2 regions of the Ensifer sp. ENS02 genome follow, and region 1 is predicted to be linked to the other one. Evidence: riboswitches for the same ligand, from Rfam matches in the RefSeq annotation. Region 1 holds a riboswitch; the other holds the start of a gene.

Region 1 (6,899 bases):
CTGCAGACAATCGAGATCCGGACGAAGCTCTCGCCGGGCGGGCATTTTCACCCGCCCGGCGAAGCGTATTTGAACAGATTTTCCTTCATTTCGGCGCAAAACTCATCTAAACGCTAGCGCAACATTCTTCTGAAATCGAAGGCCTGAAGTTATGGAAAAATTCGTCAAGCTCACCGGTGTCGCCGCCCCCCTCCCCGTCGTCAACATCGACACGGACATGATCATTCCGAAGGACTACCTGAAGACGATCAAGCGCACCGGCCTTGGCAAGGGCCTCTTCGCCGAAGCCCGCTACAATGAAGACGGCTCGGTCAACCCGGACTTCGTGCTCAACAAGCCGGCCTACCAGAACGCCAGCATTCTCGTTGCCGGCGATAACTTCGGCTGCGGCTCCTCGCGCGAGCATGCTCCGTGGGCGCTGCTCGACTTCGGCATCCGCTGCGTGATCTCCACGTCCTTTGCCGACATCTTCTACAACAACTGTTTCAAGAACGGCATCCTGCCGATCGTCGTCAGCCAGGCTGACCTCGACAAGCTGATGGACGACGCCTCGCGCGGCTCCAACGCCATCCTCTCGGTCGACCTGGAATCCCAGGAAATCACCGGTCCGGACGGCGGTTCGGTCAAGTTCGAGGTCGACGCCTTCAAGCGTCACTGCCTCTTGAACGGCCTCGACGACATCGGCCTGACGCTGGAAAAGGCAACCGCCATCGACAGCTTCGAAAAGACGGTCGGCGCCGCGCGCCCCTGGGCTTAAAACGAAGATATGGCGCGCAAGCTCATCTCCTCGGGCTCGCCCTTCGAAAAGACGGCAGGCTATTCGCGTGCCGTCGCGATGGGTGACTGGTGCTTCGTCTCCGGCACGACCGGCTATGACTACGCCACCATGACCATGCCCGAGACGGTGGAAGAGCAGGCGCGCAATTGCCTGAAGACGATCGAGGGCGCGCTGAAGGAAGCGGGCTTCTCGATGAAGGACGTGGTGCGCAACCACTATTACGTCACCGATGCCAGCTTCGCCGACCGGGTGTTCCCGATTTTCGGCGAAGTCTTCGGCGAGATCCGCCCGGCCGCAACCATGATCGTCTGCGACCTGATCCGCCCGGAAATGCTGATCGAGATCGAGGTCACCGCGCTTCGCGGCTGACCCCCTGATTGCGCCCACCCTCAAAACGATTCCGATTTAAGCCATTATGCGATAGTCCATAGGGCATGACTTCGCCTGACTTACGCTGAACCGGAAGACGCCCATGCAATTTCAAGGCACCGCCGACTATATCGCCGACAAGGACCTGATGATCGCCGTCAACGCCGCGATCCGGCTGGAGCGCCCACTGCTGGTCAAGGGCGAGCCCGGCACCGGCAAGACCGAGCTTGCCCGCCAGATCGCTGCCGCACTTGGCCTCGAACTCATCGAATGGAGCGTCAAGTCGACGACCAAGGCACAGCAAGGCCTCTATGAATATGACGCCGTGTCGCGGCTGCGCGACAGCCAGCTCGGCGACGAGCGTGTCAACGAGGTCCGGAACTATATCCGCAAGGGCAAGCTCTGGCAGGCCTTCGAGGCCGATCGCCGCGTGGTGCTTCTGATCGACGAGATAGACAAGGCCGACATCGAGTTTCCGAACGACCTGTTGCAGGAGCTCGACCGCATGGAATTCCATGTCTACGAGACCGGCGAGATGATCGGCGCGCGTCACCGGCCGATCGTCATCATCACCTCCAACAACGAGAAGGAGCTGCCGGACGCGTTTCTGCGCCGCTGCTTCTTCCACTATATCCGCTTCCCCGATGCAGACACGCTCGCCCGCATCGTCGAGGTGCATTATCCCGGCATCCGCAAGACGCTGCTTTCGGCGGCGCTCGCCGCCTTCTACGACATCCGCCAGGTGCCGGGGCTGAAGAAGAAGCCCTCCACGTCAGAGGCGCTCGACTGGATCCGCCTGCTCGTCGCCGACGAGGTCGATCCGGCCGACCTCAGGGCCGATGCCAAGACCATGTTGCCGAAGCTGCACGGTGCGCTCCTGAAGAACGAACAAGACGTGCACCTCTTCGAGCGCCTCGCCTTCATGGCCCGCCGCGACGGATGAGGCCGGACGCGCACAAGGTCTTGATCTACGCCACCTGGCAGGACCGCCTGCTGGTCTTCGACGAGCCGGATTTCCCAGAGATCGAGCTGCAGGTGCCCGGTGGCACGATGGAACCAGGCGAAAGCCCGGAGACATCGGCTCAGCGGGAATTCATCGAGGAAACCGGGCTGACGCCGCCGGAAGCACTCACCCATCTCGTCACGCAGGACTACCGCTACCCGAAGGACGGCAGGACGATCTGTCATCGGCGGCACTACTTCCACATCGCCCTTGCCGGCGAGCAACGGCAGACCTGGATACATCAGGAAATGACGCCCTTTGGCGGCGGTGACCCGATCCGCTTTCGTTTCTTTTGGCTCGGTATCGATCAGGCTGACCGCCGGCTGGGTTATGGCATGCGGGATGCTCTATGCCTGCTGCAGACCAGCCACTCTCCCTGACCCTCTCCCCGCAGGCGGGGAGAGGGGACGAGGACGACGGCTGCCCCCAAGCCGAGACGTGCCGACAGCGAACCCGGCTACCAAGATGGGCCGAACGGCCGCTGAGCTTAACTCGTGGAACGATCGGCTGCGGCAAGGCCACTTCTCCCCGCCAGCGGGGAGAAGTCGCAGCAGCGGGATGAGGGGCAGCCGCCCCCAACGCGAATCGTTTTTCTTGACCCCCGCGGCCCACTCGCGCTATCAAATTCTCCGTGGTGATTTGGCCGGCCGGCTTGCAGCCACGTTAAACAAGTCGCTAAAGGGCCGAGGAAAGTTGGATTTCCGAGGACCGGTCGCGATCAATCGCCGCCGGTTTTTTTGTATTGATCGAGTGGAAGCCCATGCCCATCAAGATTCCCGATACGCTGCCCGCCTTCGAAACCCTCGCGCATGAGGGCGTGCGGGTGATGACCGAGACCGTGGCGATCCGTCAGGATATCCGCCCGCTCCAGATCGGGCTCCTGAACCTCATGCCGAACAAGATCAAGACAGAGATCCAGATGGCGCGCCTGATCGGCGCTTCGCCGCTGCAGGTGGAACTGTCGCTGGTGCGCATCGGCGCGCACCGCGCCAAGAACACCTCGGAAGATCACCTGCTCTCCTTCTACGAGACCTGGGAAGAAGTGCAGGGCCGCAAGTTCGACGGTTTCATCATCACCGGCGCCCCGGTCGAGACGCTCGAATACGAAGACGTCACCTATTGGGACGAGCTGAAGCGCATCCTCGACTGGACCGAGACCAACGTGCATTCGACGCTCAACGTCTGCTGGGGCGCGATGGCGGCAATCTATCACTTCCACGACGTGCCGAAGTATCCGCTGAAGGAAAAAGCCTTCGGCGTCTATCGTCACCAGAACCTCAACCGCTCCTCCGTCTATCTCAACGGCTTCTCCGACGATTTCGCCGTCCCCGTTTCGCGCTGGACCGAAGTGCGCCGCGCCGACATCGACAAGGTGCCGAGCCTCGAAATCCTGATGGAATCGAAGGAGATGGGCGTCTGCCTCGTGCACGAGAAAAAGGGCAACCGGCTCTACATGTTCAACCACGTGGAGTATGATTCGACCTCGCTGTCGGACGAATACTTCCGCGACGTGGATGCGGGCGTGCCGATCAAGATGCCGCACGACTACTTCCCGCACAACGATTCGACCCTGCCGCCGCAGAACCGCTGGCGCAGCCATGCACATCTCTTCTTCGGCAACTGGATCAACGAGATGTACCAGACGACGCCCTACGATCTCGCGGAGATCGGCACCGGGAAAAGCTGAGGTCAGATGTTCATTCCCTTCTTCCTCGAACTCAAGGCAGCGAAGGTCCCGGTCACGCTCCGGGAATTCCTGTCCTTGATCGAGGGGATGGAGGCGGGCATCGCCACCTTCGACGTCGAAGCCTTCTACTATCTGGCGCGCACGGCACTGGTGAAGGACGAACGCCATATCGACCGCTTCGACCGGGTGTTCCAGCACTGCTTTTCGGGTCTCGAAGCAGTCAACCCGATGGAAGCGAGCGAAGAGGCCGTCATCCCCGAGGATTGGCTGCGCAAGCTCGCAGAGAAGCATCTGAGCGAGGAAGAAAAACGCCTGATCGAGGCACTCGGCGGCTTCGACAAGCTGATGGAGACCTTGCGCCAGCGGCTGCAGGAGCAAAAGGGCCGCCATCAGGGCGGCTCAAAATGGATCGGTACCGCCGGCACCTCGCCCTTCGGCGCCTATGGCTACAATCCCGAGGGTGTACGGATCGGCCAGGACCAGTCGCGCCACCGCCGCGCCGTCAAGGTTTGGGACCGGCGCGAGTTCAAGGATTATGACGACACGATCGAGCTCGGCACGCGCAACATCAAAGTGGCCCTGAAGCGGCTCCGGCGCTGGGTGCGCCAGGGTGCCGCCGACGAACTCGACCTCTCCGGCACGATCCGCGCCACCGCCGAACACGGCTATCTCGACGGGGTGACGAGGCCGGAACGCCGCAATGCGGTGAAGCTTCTGATGTTCTTCGATATCGGCGGATCGATGGACGATCATATCCGCATCGTCGAGGAGTTGTTTTCAGCGGCTCGCAACGAGTTCCGCCATATGGAGCATTTCTACTTCCACAATTGCGTCTACGAGGGCCTGTGGAAGGACAATCGCCGCCGCCGTGTCGACATTACCCGTACGACGGAAGTGCTGCGCACCTACGGCGGCGACTATCGCGCCATCTTCGTCGGCGACGCTTCGATGAGCCCCTATGAAATCAGCCACCCCGGCGGCTCGGTGGAGCACTGGAACGACGAGGCGGGCGCCCTCTGGCTCTCTCGTCTGACGGCACATTTTCCGCGCTCCATCTGGCTCAATCCCGTGCCCGAACAGCACTGGGGCTATACCCAGTCGATCACGATGGTGAAGGGCCTGTTCGAGGGACGAATGTTCCCCTTGACGCTCGCCGGCCTGCAGGAGGCCACCAAGCAGCTGTCGCGCTGACATGTCTGCCGAGAGGTCGCTATAGCACCTTGAATAGCTGGATGTTTTGCTCTCAGGCCGGAGACGGCGCCAGGCCGCATTTAGTATGATTTTCTGGTTGCCGTGCCTTTGGAAATGACGCAGGTTGCTGCGATCGCACCGTTGCATGTTTCCCTGGATCCTAACCGAGCCAAGGACAAAACATGCAGCAATTCAAAAGTGTACGGCGACCTTTGTGCGTCTGGGGAGACGCGCAGCGCTGTAGTGGGAGCCAGCGGTGAATATGCATCAGAACACGGAAATCTTCGGCCACCTGCCATCCGGCGAGCCGGTCCATCGTGTGGTGCTCTCCGGTGGCGGCCTCACCGCCCATGTCTTGACCTGGGGCTCGGTGATCCAGGACCTTCGCCTAGAAGGCCATGAGCCGCCGCTTGTGCTCGGTTTCACCGATCTCGAAAGCTACCTCGCCCACTCGCCCTATCTCGGCGCCACGCCTGGACGCTGCGCCAATCGCATCGGCAACGGCCGCTTCACGCTCGATGGCGAGGCCTACCAGCTCGAACTGAACGAGAAGGGCGTCACGCATCTGCACGGCGGCAGCGACAATATCGGCAAGCGCAACTGGACGATCGTAAAGCAGACGCCCGACAGCATCACGCTCGCCATTACCGACCCGGATGGCCGCGCCGGTTATCCCGGCAATTGCAAGGTCACCTGCACCTACCAGCTGAAGCCCGGCGGCGTCTTGAGCGTCGTCTACGAGAGCGAAACCGACCGAGCGACGCTCGCCAATGTCTGCCAGCACAGCTATTTCAATCTCGACGGCAGCGCCGACGCCCTCGGCCACGACATCATGATCGCTGCCGACCACTATCTGCCCACCAGCGAACACCAGGTGCCGACGGGCGAGATCCGCCCGGTCGAGGGCACTGCCTTCGATCTGCGGGAAATGACGCGGCTCAGCCGCCAGACCGAAGGCGAGCGTATCGCCTACGACCACAATTTCTGCCTTTCGAACGAACGCATGGCGAAACATTCGGTGGCGCTAGCTCGCAGCATCGATTCGGGTGTCACGATGGAAGTGCTGACGACCGAGCCCGGCGTGCAGCTCTATACCGGCGCAAAGCTGAACATCCCCGTCCCCGGCCTCGAGGGCCGCCGTTACGGCGCCTTTGCCGGCTTCTGTCTCGAAACCCAGATCTGGCCGGATGCGGCCAACCACGCCGGCTTCCCGAACGCGGTACTTCGCCCCGGCGAGATCCGCCGGCAGGAGACGGACTACGTGTTCATGAAGAGCTGAGCGCGGAAACGGCGACCGGCTTTACCAACAAAGGCAAAATGCAAAAGGAGCCGTCTCGGCGGTCCGAACCACATGGTGCGGACGGCACTATCGGCGCATGGAATGCCTGACGGCAAATGCCGTTTCATTCCAGAAATGACTGTGAAATGAAGTGGTTGGGAGAAATTGGAGCGGGTGAGGCGATTCGAACGCCCGACCCCAACCTTGGCAAGGTTGTGCTCTACCCCTGAGCTACACCCGCTCATCATCCAAGGTCCGGGGGTAGTCGGTGGACCGTGGCGTCGGCGCTGTCTTGCGGCGACGGGCGGTATATGGCCTAAGCGATTTTGGAATGCAACAGGGAAATGACGAGAAATCGAATATTTTTTTGGACACCCTTCGCAAAGCCCGGAAATGCCGCGTTTTCGGCCGGCTTCGCCGCCTGTGAGATTGCGTCCTGACGGCCTTCTCCCCTAAAGCAGAGACGAAACGAACGCCCTGGGGATGAGAATCATGCGTGAATCACAGCCGAAAACCGCCGAAGACCTCTTCAATTTTCTCGATGGACTTGGAATCGAGCATAAGACGAAGAACCACGCTCCGGTTTTCACCG
Region 2 (6,899 bases), on a different contig from region 1:
ACCCGAGATCCAGAAGGACAGCTGCATGCCGTCGGAAAACACCGCCGGCAGATCGCCCTTCTGCAGAGCCGTCAGCATGGCCTCGCGGTCGGGATAGACCTTGGCCTCGATCTTCGGGAAAAACGCCTTGAACATCGCCTCATGCGTGGTTCCGGCGACGACACCGACCGGCTTCCCCTTGAGATCGCTCGGTGCCGAGACTGCGCCCGCCGCCTTGGTGTTGACGGCGAAGCGCGCCGGAAGCCGCATGAAGGCGCGGGAAAAGCCGAAGCGTTGGCGCAGTTCCGGACCGACGGCGATACCGGCGGCCACCGCCTCGCCCTGCCCCTCTTCCAGTGCCGGCAGCAGCTCCGCATAGGTCACGGCCTGGATCTGGCATTTGGCTTCGATGTCGAGCTCGCGGCAGATCTCGCGCACGAGATCGACATGAAATCCCGAAAGCTTGCCGGACTGGTCGATGAAGTTGAACGGCGGAAAATCCACCGTCGTCAAGAAACGCAGGCGCGCCAGGCCCGTGAGATCGGGCTTGGCGATGCGTTCGCGCGCGTCGAACAGCAGCGGCAGATCCTTGGCCTCGGCCGCAAGCGGCGTCGCGATCAAGCATGCGCAAAGGGCGAAAAGGGAAAGAACTTTCATGGGCAGCGGCCGGCACGTCTCATGTGGCAGGGGCGGCCCTTGGAACCGCGGTGATTCATCGAGCGGTAAAGTAACCGGCCGCAGCGCAGCTGACCATAGGCCGCCACGAGAACGCGGTTACACAAGGAACGGGACGAGAAAGAATGGAGCGGGTGATCGGGATCGAACCGACGACATCCAGCTTGGGAAGCTGGCGTTCTACCGCTGAACTACACCCGCGGTGCCTGCGAAATTTCCCGAACCGGGGCGATCTGTCAAGCACCCTTGCGCGGGATCGCGTAAGGGTGCTGCGAAATCCCCTACTCGGCGCGGAAATGCTTCGAGAGCTTCAGGCCCTGCGCCTGGTAGTTGGAGCCGACGCCGAGGCCATAGAGACCATCCGGCCGTTCCAGCATGTGTTCGTAGATCAGGCGGCCGACGATCTGGCCGTGTTCGAGGATGAACGGCACCTCGTGGCTGCGCACTTCGAGCACGGCCCGGCTGCCCGTGCCGCCGGCCGAGGCATGGCCGAAGCCCGGATCGAAGAAGCCGGCATAATGCACGCGAAACTCGCCGACCAGCGGATCGAACGGCGTCATCTCGGCCGCATAAAGCGGTGGAACATGCACCGCCTCGCGCGAGACGAGAATGTAGAACTCATCCGGATCGAGGATCAGTTCGTCGCGGCCGCGGCTGTAGAGTGGCTCCCAGAAATCGAAGATCGCGTGCTGCGCTTTCTTGTCGACGTCGATGACGGCGGTGTGATGCTTGCCGCGATAGCCGATCAGGCCTTCGGGCCCGGTGCCCTTCAGATCGATCGACAGCGCGATGCCGCCGCCGCTGACGTTCGGCTTGTCGCTCGCCACCAGCACGTCGCTCTCGTGCAGCGCCTGCAGTTCCTGCTCCGACAGGATAGACTGGCCCATGCGGAAGCGGATCTGCGACAGGCGCGAGCCGCGGCGCACGACGATCGGGAAGGTGCGCGGGCTGATTTCGAGATAGAGCGGACCGCTGTAGCCGGTCGGGATCTTGTCGAATTCCTGGGCGCGATCGGTGATGACGCGGGTGAAGATGTCGAGGCGACCGGTCGAGCTTTTCGGGTTGGCCGAGGCCGACATGCCCTCAGGCAGTTCCAGGCTTTCCATCAGCGGCACGATGTAGACGCAGCCCGTTTCCAGCACCGCGCCATCGGTCAGATCGACGACGTGCAGCTTCAGCCGGTCGAGCTTGTCGGCAACGAGGTGAGACGGGCCTGGCATGAAGCTTGCGCGGACGCGGAAAGCCTTCGAGCCTAGGCGCAGGTCGAGGCTTGCCGGCTGGATCTGATCGTCATCCAGCGGCTTCTCGCTTTTGAGGCGTCCCGATTCTAACAGCGCGGCGATCGCGCGATCGGCCAAAATCCCAGTGTCGCGGCCCATTGCAGTCCTCTTTTCAGTTGCGAGACAAAACCAAACTCCGGGAATTGACGCAAGCGTACCCTGGCAGTATTGAAGCTTTATCCCGTGGTGATTTGGCCGGTCGGCTTGCAGCCACGTTAAACAAGTAGCTAAAAAGGCCGGGTGTCAAACCGGCCCTTCACGCGGCCGGTTTTTTTGTTTTTGAAAGTGACCGTCACATGAGCAAAAACTGGCGCCCCGCAACGCAACTGGTCCATGGCGGGACCACCCGTTCCCAGCACGGAGAGACCTCCGAGGCGATCTTCCTTACCCAGGGCTTTGTCTACGAGACGTCGGAAGCTGCGGAAGCTCGTTTCAAGGGCGAGACCGAAGGCTTCATCTACGCCCGCTACGGTAGCCCGACCAACGACATGTTTGAAAAGCGCATGTGCATGCTGGAAGGCGCCGAGGATGCGCGCGCCACGGCATCGGGCATGGCTGCCGTCACCGCCGCCATTCTCTGCCAGCTGAAGGCCGGCGACCACATCGTCGCCGCCCGCGCCCTCTTCGGCTCCTGCCGCTGGGTGGTCGAGACGCTGGCGCCGAAATACGGCATCGAGTGCACGCTGGTCGACGGACGCGACCTCGCCAACTGGGAAAAGGCGATCCAGAAGAACACCAAGGTCTTCTTCCTCGAAAGCCCGACCAACCCGACGCTCGAAGTCATCGACATTGCCGGTGTTGCCAAGCTCGCCAACCAGATCGGCGCCAAGGTCGTCGTCGATAACGTCTTTGCGACGCCGCTCTTCCAGAAGCCGCTGGAACTCGGCGCCCATATCGTCGTCTATTCCGCCACCAAGCATATCGACGGTCAGGGCCGTTGCCTCGGCGGTGTCGTGCTTTCCGACAAGGAATGGATCAACGAGCACCTGCACGACTACTTCCGCCACACCGGCCCGGCGATGTCGCCGTTCAACGCCTGGACGCTGCTGAAAGGTATCGAGACGCTGCCGTTGCGCGTGCGTCAGCAGACGGAAACGGCCCGCCGCGTGGCCGACTTCCTGGCAGAACAGCCGCAGGTCGCCAAGGTGATCTATCCGGGCCGCAAGGATCATCCGCAGGCCGACATCATCGCCAAGCAGATGACCGGCGGATCGACGCTCGTCGCCTTCGAACTGAAGGGCGGCAAGGATGCAGCCTTCGCGCTGCAGAATGCGCTGGAGATCGTGCGCATCTCCAACAACCTCGGCGACAGCAAGAGCCTGATCACCCATCCGGGAACGACCACGCACAAGAACCTGACCGACGAGGCCCGCGAAGAGCTCGGCATTTCCGCTGGAACCGTGCGCTTCTCGGCCGGTATCGAGGACAGCGACGATGTGGTGGAAGATTTCGCCCGCGCGCTGAAGGCCGTGAAGGCCTGATTTTACGAAGACACGGCCGCCGTGATCAACGGCGGCCGACGCCCCTTGCCGGCCGTCACGAGATGGTTTCCGGCTGCGGGGCGCCAAGGCGCACGTTTCACCCGCTCGATCGCGTCAGCACGGCCATCCGTCCCATCATGGGATCGCACAATCTTGCCGTTATTCTTGACGAAACCATCTTGCTGTAGAATACCCTGAAAGACCTGAAGCAAGGTGATGCCCATGTATCGCGCTTTGACCCGCGACATAGAAGTTACGGTGGAGCCGTACTATCTCGAAGAGCAGTCGGATCCCGATGACGGCCGCTATGTCTGGGGCTATCGCATCGTCATCTCAAACCACTCGGACGCGTCGGTGCGGTTGATGACGCGCTACTGGCACATTACCGATGAGAACGGGCAAGTCGACGAGGTCAGCGGTCCGGGCGTCATCGGCGAGCAGCCGCTGCTCAATCCCGGCGATACCTATGAGTATTCGTCCGGATGCCCTCTGGATACGCCCTCAGGCGTCATGTTCGGCCACTACAGCATGGAATCGGAAGGCGGAGAGACCTTCAACGTTGCCATCCCCGCCTTCTCGCTCGATTCACCCGGGCTCGTGCGCACCCTGAACTGAAGCGCGTCCTTCGGACTAGCGTCGCTCTAAATCGCGGCCAGTCGGCCGGAGGCGCCCGCTACTGCGGGCGCACCTCGCTTGCTTCGAAGCGATAGGTCGTCGAGCAGAACTCGCAGGTCACCTTGACTTCGCCATCGTCGATGGTGCTTTCGAGGTCGTCCGTGCTCAGGTTGGACAACACCGACTGAAGCTTCTCGCGCGAGCAGCTGCAGCGGTCGTAGACCGCCTGCGGTTCGTAGACGCGGACGCCGCGCTCGTGGAACAGGCGATAGAGCAGCCGCTCGGTTCCGACCATCGGATCGGTCAACTCGTCCATGTCGATCGTTTCGACCATCACCTTGGCTTCGGCCCAGAGATCGTCGTCACCGAACGCGCTTTCACCATCATCACCATCACCGCCGGAAAGGTCGGGCTGGCGCATGCGTTCCGGCGCTTCCGGCAGGAACTGGGCGACCATGCCGCCGGCGCGCCAGCGATGGCGCGGCTTGCCGTTTTCGTCGCGATCGAGAAGCTCGGCCACGCCAAGGCGCACCTTGGTCGGGATCTGCTCCGACTGTCGGAAATAGACGCCGGCGATTTCTTCCAGCGTCGCTCCGTCGAGCGCAACGATCCCCTGGTAACGCTGGGTATGGGCGCCCTGGTCGATGGTGAAGGCGAGCACGCCCTTTCCGAGCAGCTCGTGCGAAAGGGTCCGGCCGTCCTTTTCGGCAGCGGCAAGCGCTTCCTGATCGTAGCGGGCATAGGCGCGCACGCGATCCGGCGTCGAGAAATCAGCGACCACCAGATCGACAGGGCCATCGCCCTGAGTCTGGACGATCAGCTTGCCTTCAAACTTCAGCGAGGTCCCGAGCAACACGGTGAGTACAACGGTTTCAGCAACCAGACGCGCGACCGGAAGCGGATAGTTGTGGCGCTCGAGGATTGCGTCCAGCATGGGGCCGAGCTGCACGGCGCGGCCGCGCACGTCGAGGCCTTCCACCTGGAAAGGCACGACGTGATCGTCACCGGCAAAGTCGAACTCACCAAGCCCTGGCGTCATGTCAGTCATGTCTTGCTCCTTGCCTTCAGCCACCAAGCTGCACCAGAGATATTGCTATCCCCGCGCAACGTGCTCGCTGTCTCAGTTGATCCCGCGATAAACGGATTGTCCACCAGGTATGTGCCGCCGCCATAGCAACGCACCACCTCGACGGTTGCGCGCTCACTACTTTCAGGAGCGCCCGTATGCCGCCTAAATCGTGTCGCACGTGGACAATGTCAAGTGCGGTGAACACGCCCCTATATGGCGCACGCTCGGCGGAGCGCACTGAAGCCTCTTCGCCGTCGCGCGCGACCGGGCAGCCGGCTCAGACGAGCCCCATGCACCAGGCAATGACCGACTTCTGTGCGTGCAGCCGGTTTTCCGCCTCGTCGAAGACCACCGACTGCGGGCCGTCGATGACCTCGTCGGTGACCTCTTCGCCGCGGTGCGCCGGCAGGCAGTGCATGAACAGCGCATCGGAGGCCGCACGCTTCATCAGCGCTTCATTGACCTGGTAGGGCTGGAAGACGTTGTGCCCGCGGGCGCGATGTTCCTGGTTCATCGAGATCCAGGTGTCGGTCACGACGCAATTGGCGTCGGCGACGGCCTGTTCGGCGTCATGACACAAAAGGACCTCGCCGCCATTGTTGCGCGCCCAGTTCAGGAACTTGTCCTGCGGCTCGGAACCGAGCGGCACGGCCATGTTCATGCGGTATCCGAAGCGGGCAGAACCTTCGATCAGCGAATGCAGCACGTTGTTGCCGTCGCCGGTCCAGGCAATCGTCTTGCCCTTTACCGGACCGCGATGCTCCTCGAAGGTCAGGATATCGGCCATGATCTGGCAGGGGTGCGTATCGTCGGTCAGGCCGTTGATGACGGGGACCGTCGCATGCTCGGCCAGTTCCAGAAGGCGGCGATGGTCGGTGGTGCGGATCATGATGGCGTCGACGTAACGCGAGAGCACCTTGGCCGTGTCGCCGATCGTCTCGGCGCGGCCGAGCTGCATTTCGGTGCCCGACAGAAACAGGGTTTCGCCGCCGAGCTGGCGCATGCCGACATCGAAGGAAACGCGGGTGCGGGTGGAGGGCTTTTCGAAGATCATCGCCAGCATCTTGCCGGCGAGCGGCTTCTCGGCAGTTCCGGCCTTGGTCGCCGCCTTTCGGACGCGCGCATCGTCGATGATCGTCCGGAGGTCGGCGGCCGTCATGGCCGAAAGATCGAGAAAATGTCTGGTGCCTGCCATCGTACTCGGTTCCTGTCTGAAAAATCGGTCCCTGGTGCGGCACGCTATCGACGTGCCCGCACGGAGGTCATTCTAACGCCTTAGTCGGCCCTGGGTCGCTACCTTCAGGCCGCGGCGTTGCCGCTTGCCTTGCGAACCGCCTCGGCGGCGCGTTCGATACGTGCGAGCCCCTCGCGCGCCTCTTCCGCCGTCACGGTCAGCGGCGGCAGCAGACGCAGGACATTTTCGCCCGCCGGCACGGCCAGGAGCTTTTCGGCGCGGATTTCCTTCAGCAGATCGGCCGAAGGGCCCTTCACCTTGATGCCCAGCATCAAACCGTCGCCGCGGATGTCCTCGATGACATCAGGGAAACGGTCCTTGAGCGACGCAAGGCCCTGGCGGAAGACCAGCGCGACATCGCGCACATGCGTCAGGAATCCGTCGGCCAGAACGACGTCGAGCACGGCGTTGCCGACGGCCATGGCCAGTGGGTTGCCGCCATATGTGGAGCCATGCGTGCCCGCCACCATACCAGATGCGGCTTCCTCAGTCGCGAGGCAGGCGCCGAACGGGAAGCCACCGCCGATACCCTTGGCGACCGCCATGATATCCGGACGGATATCCGC

The links. Region 1 has a riboswitch for S-adenosylmethionine ahead of metA (homoserine O-succinyltransferase). Riboswitches for the same ligand answer to the same signal wherever they lie in the genome.
Region 2: linked by a shared signal. The riboswitch ahead of IB262_RS09555 (O-succinylhomoserine sulfhydrylase) and the one ahead of metA (homoserine O-succinyltransferase) in region 1 are both predicted to bind S-adenosylmethionine.

Annotation. Positions count from the first base shown of each region.
Region 1 is NZ_JACVAO010000007.1:173,277-180,175, forward strand. It holds gene leuD (3-isopropylmalate dehydratase small subunit) at 152-757, shown strand; gene IB262_RS16550 (RidA family protein) at 767-1,147, shown strand; gene IB262_RS16555 (MoxR family ATPase) at 1,251-2,090, shown strand; gene IB262_RS16560 (NUDIX domain-containing protein) at 2,087-2,530, shown strand; SAM riboswitch at 2,772-2,849, shown strand; gene metA (homoserine O-succinyltransferase) at 2,911-3,837, shown strand; gene IB262_RS16570 (VWA domain-containing protein) at 3,844-5,028, shown strand; gene IB262_RS16575 (aldose epimerase family protein) at 5,291-6,307, shown strand; tRNA gene IB262_RS16580 (tRNA-Gly) at 6,474-6,548, opposite strand; gene IB262_RS16585 (prolyl-tRNA synthetase associated domain-containing protein) at 6,800-6,899, shown strand, end outside.
Region 2 is NZ_JACVAO010000003.1:460,997-467,895, reverse strand. It holds gene IB262_RS09570 (transporter substrate-binding domain-containing protein) at 1-636, opposite strand, end outside; tRNA gene IB262_RS09565 (tRNA-Gly) at 781-855, opposite strand; gene IB262_RS09560 (2'-deoxycytidine 5'-triphosphate deaminase) at 936-2,033, opposite strand; SAM riboswitch at 2,108-2,186, shown strand; gene IB262_RS09555 (O-succinylhomoserine sulfhydrylase) at 2,231-3,415, shown strand; gene IB262_RS09550 (hypothetical protein) at 3,418-3,639, opposite strand; gene apaG (Co2+/Mg2+ efflux protein ApaG) at 3,638-4,030, shown strand; gene IB262_RS09540 (Hsp33 family molecular chaperone) at 4,089-5,078, opposite strand; gene argF (ornithine carbamoyltransferase) at 5,377-6,294, opposite strand; gene IB262_RS09530 (aspartate aminotransferase family protein) at 6,399-6,899, opposite strand, start outside.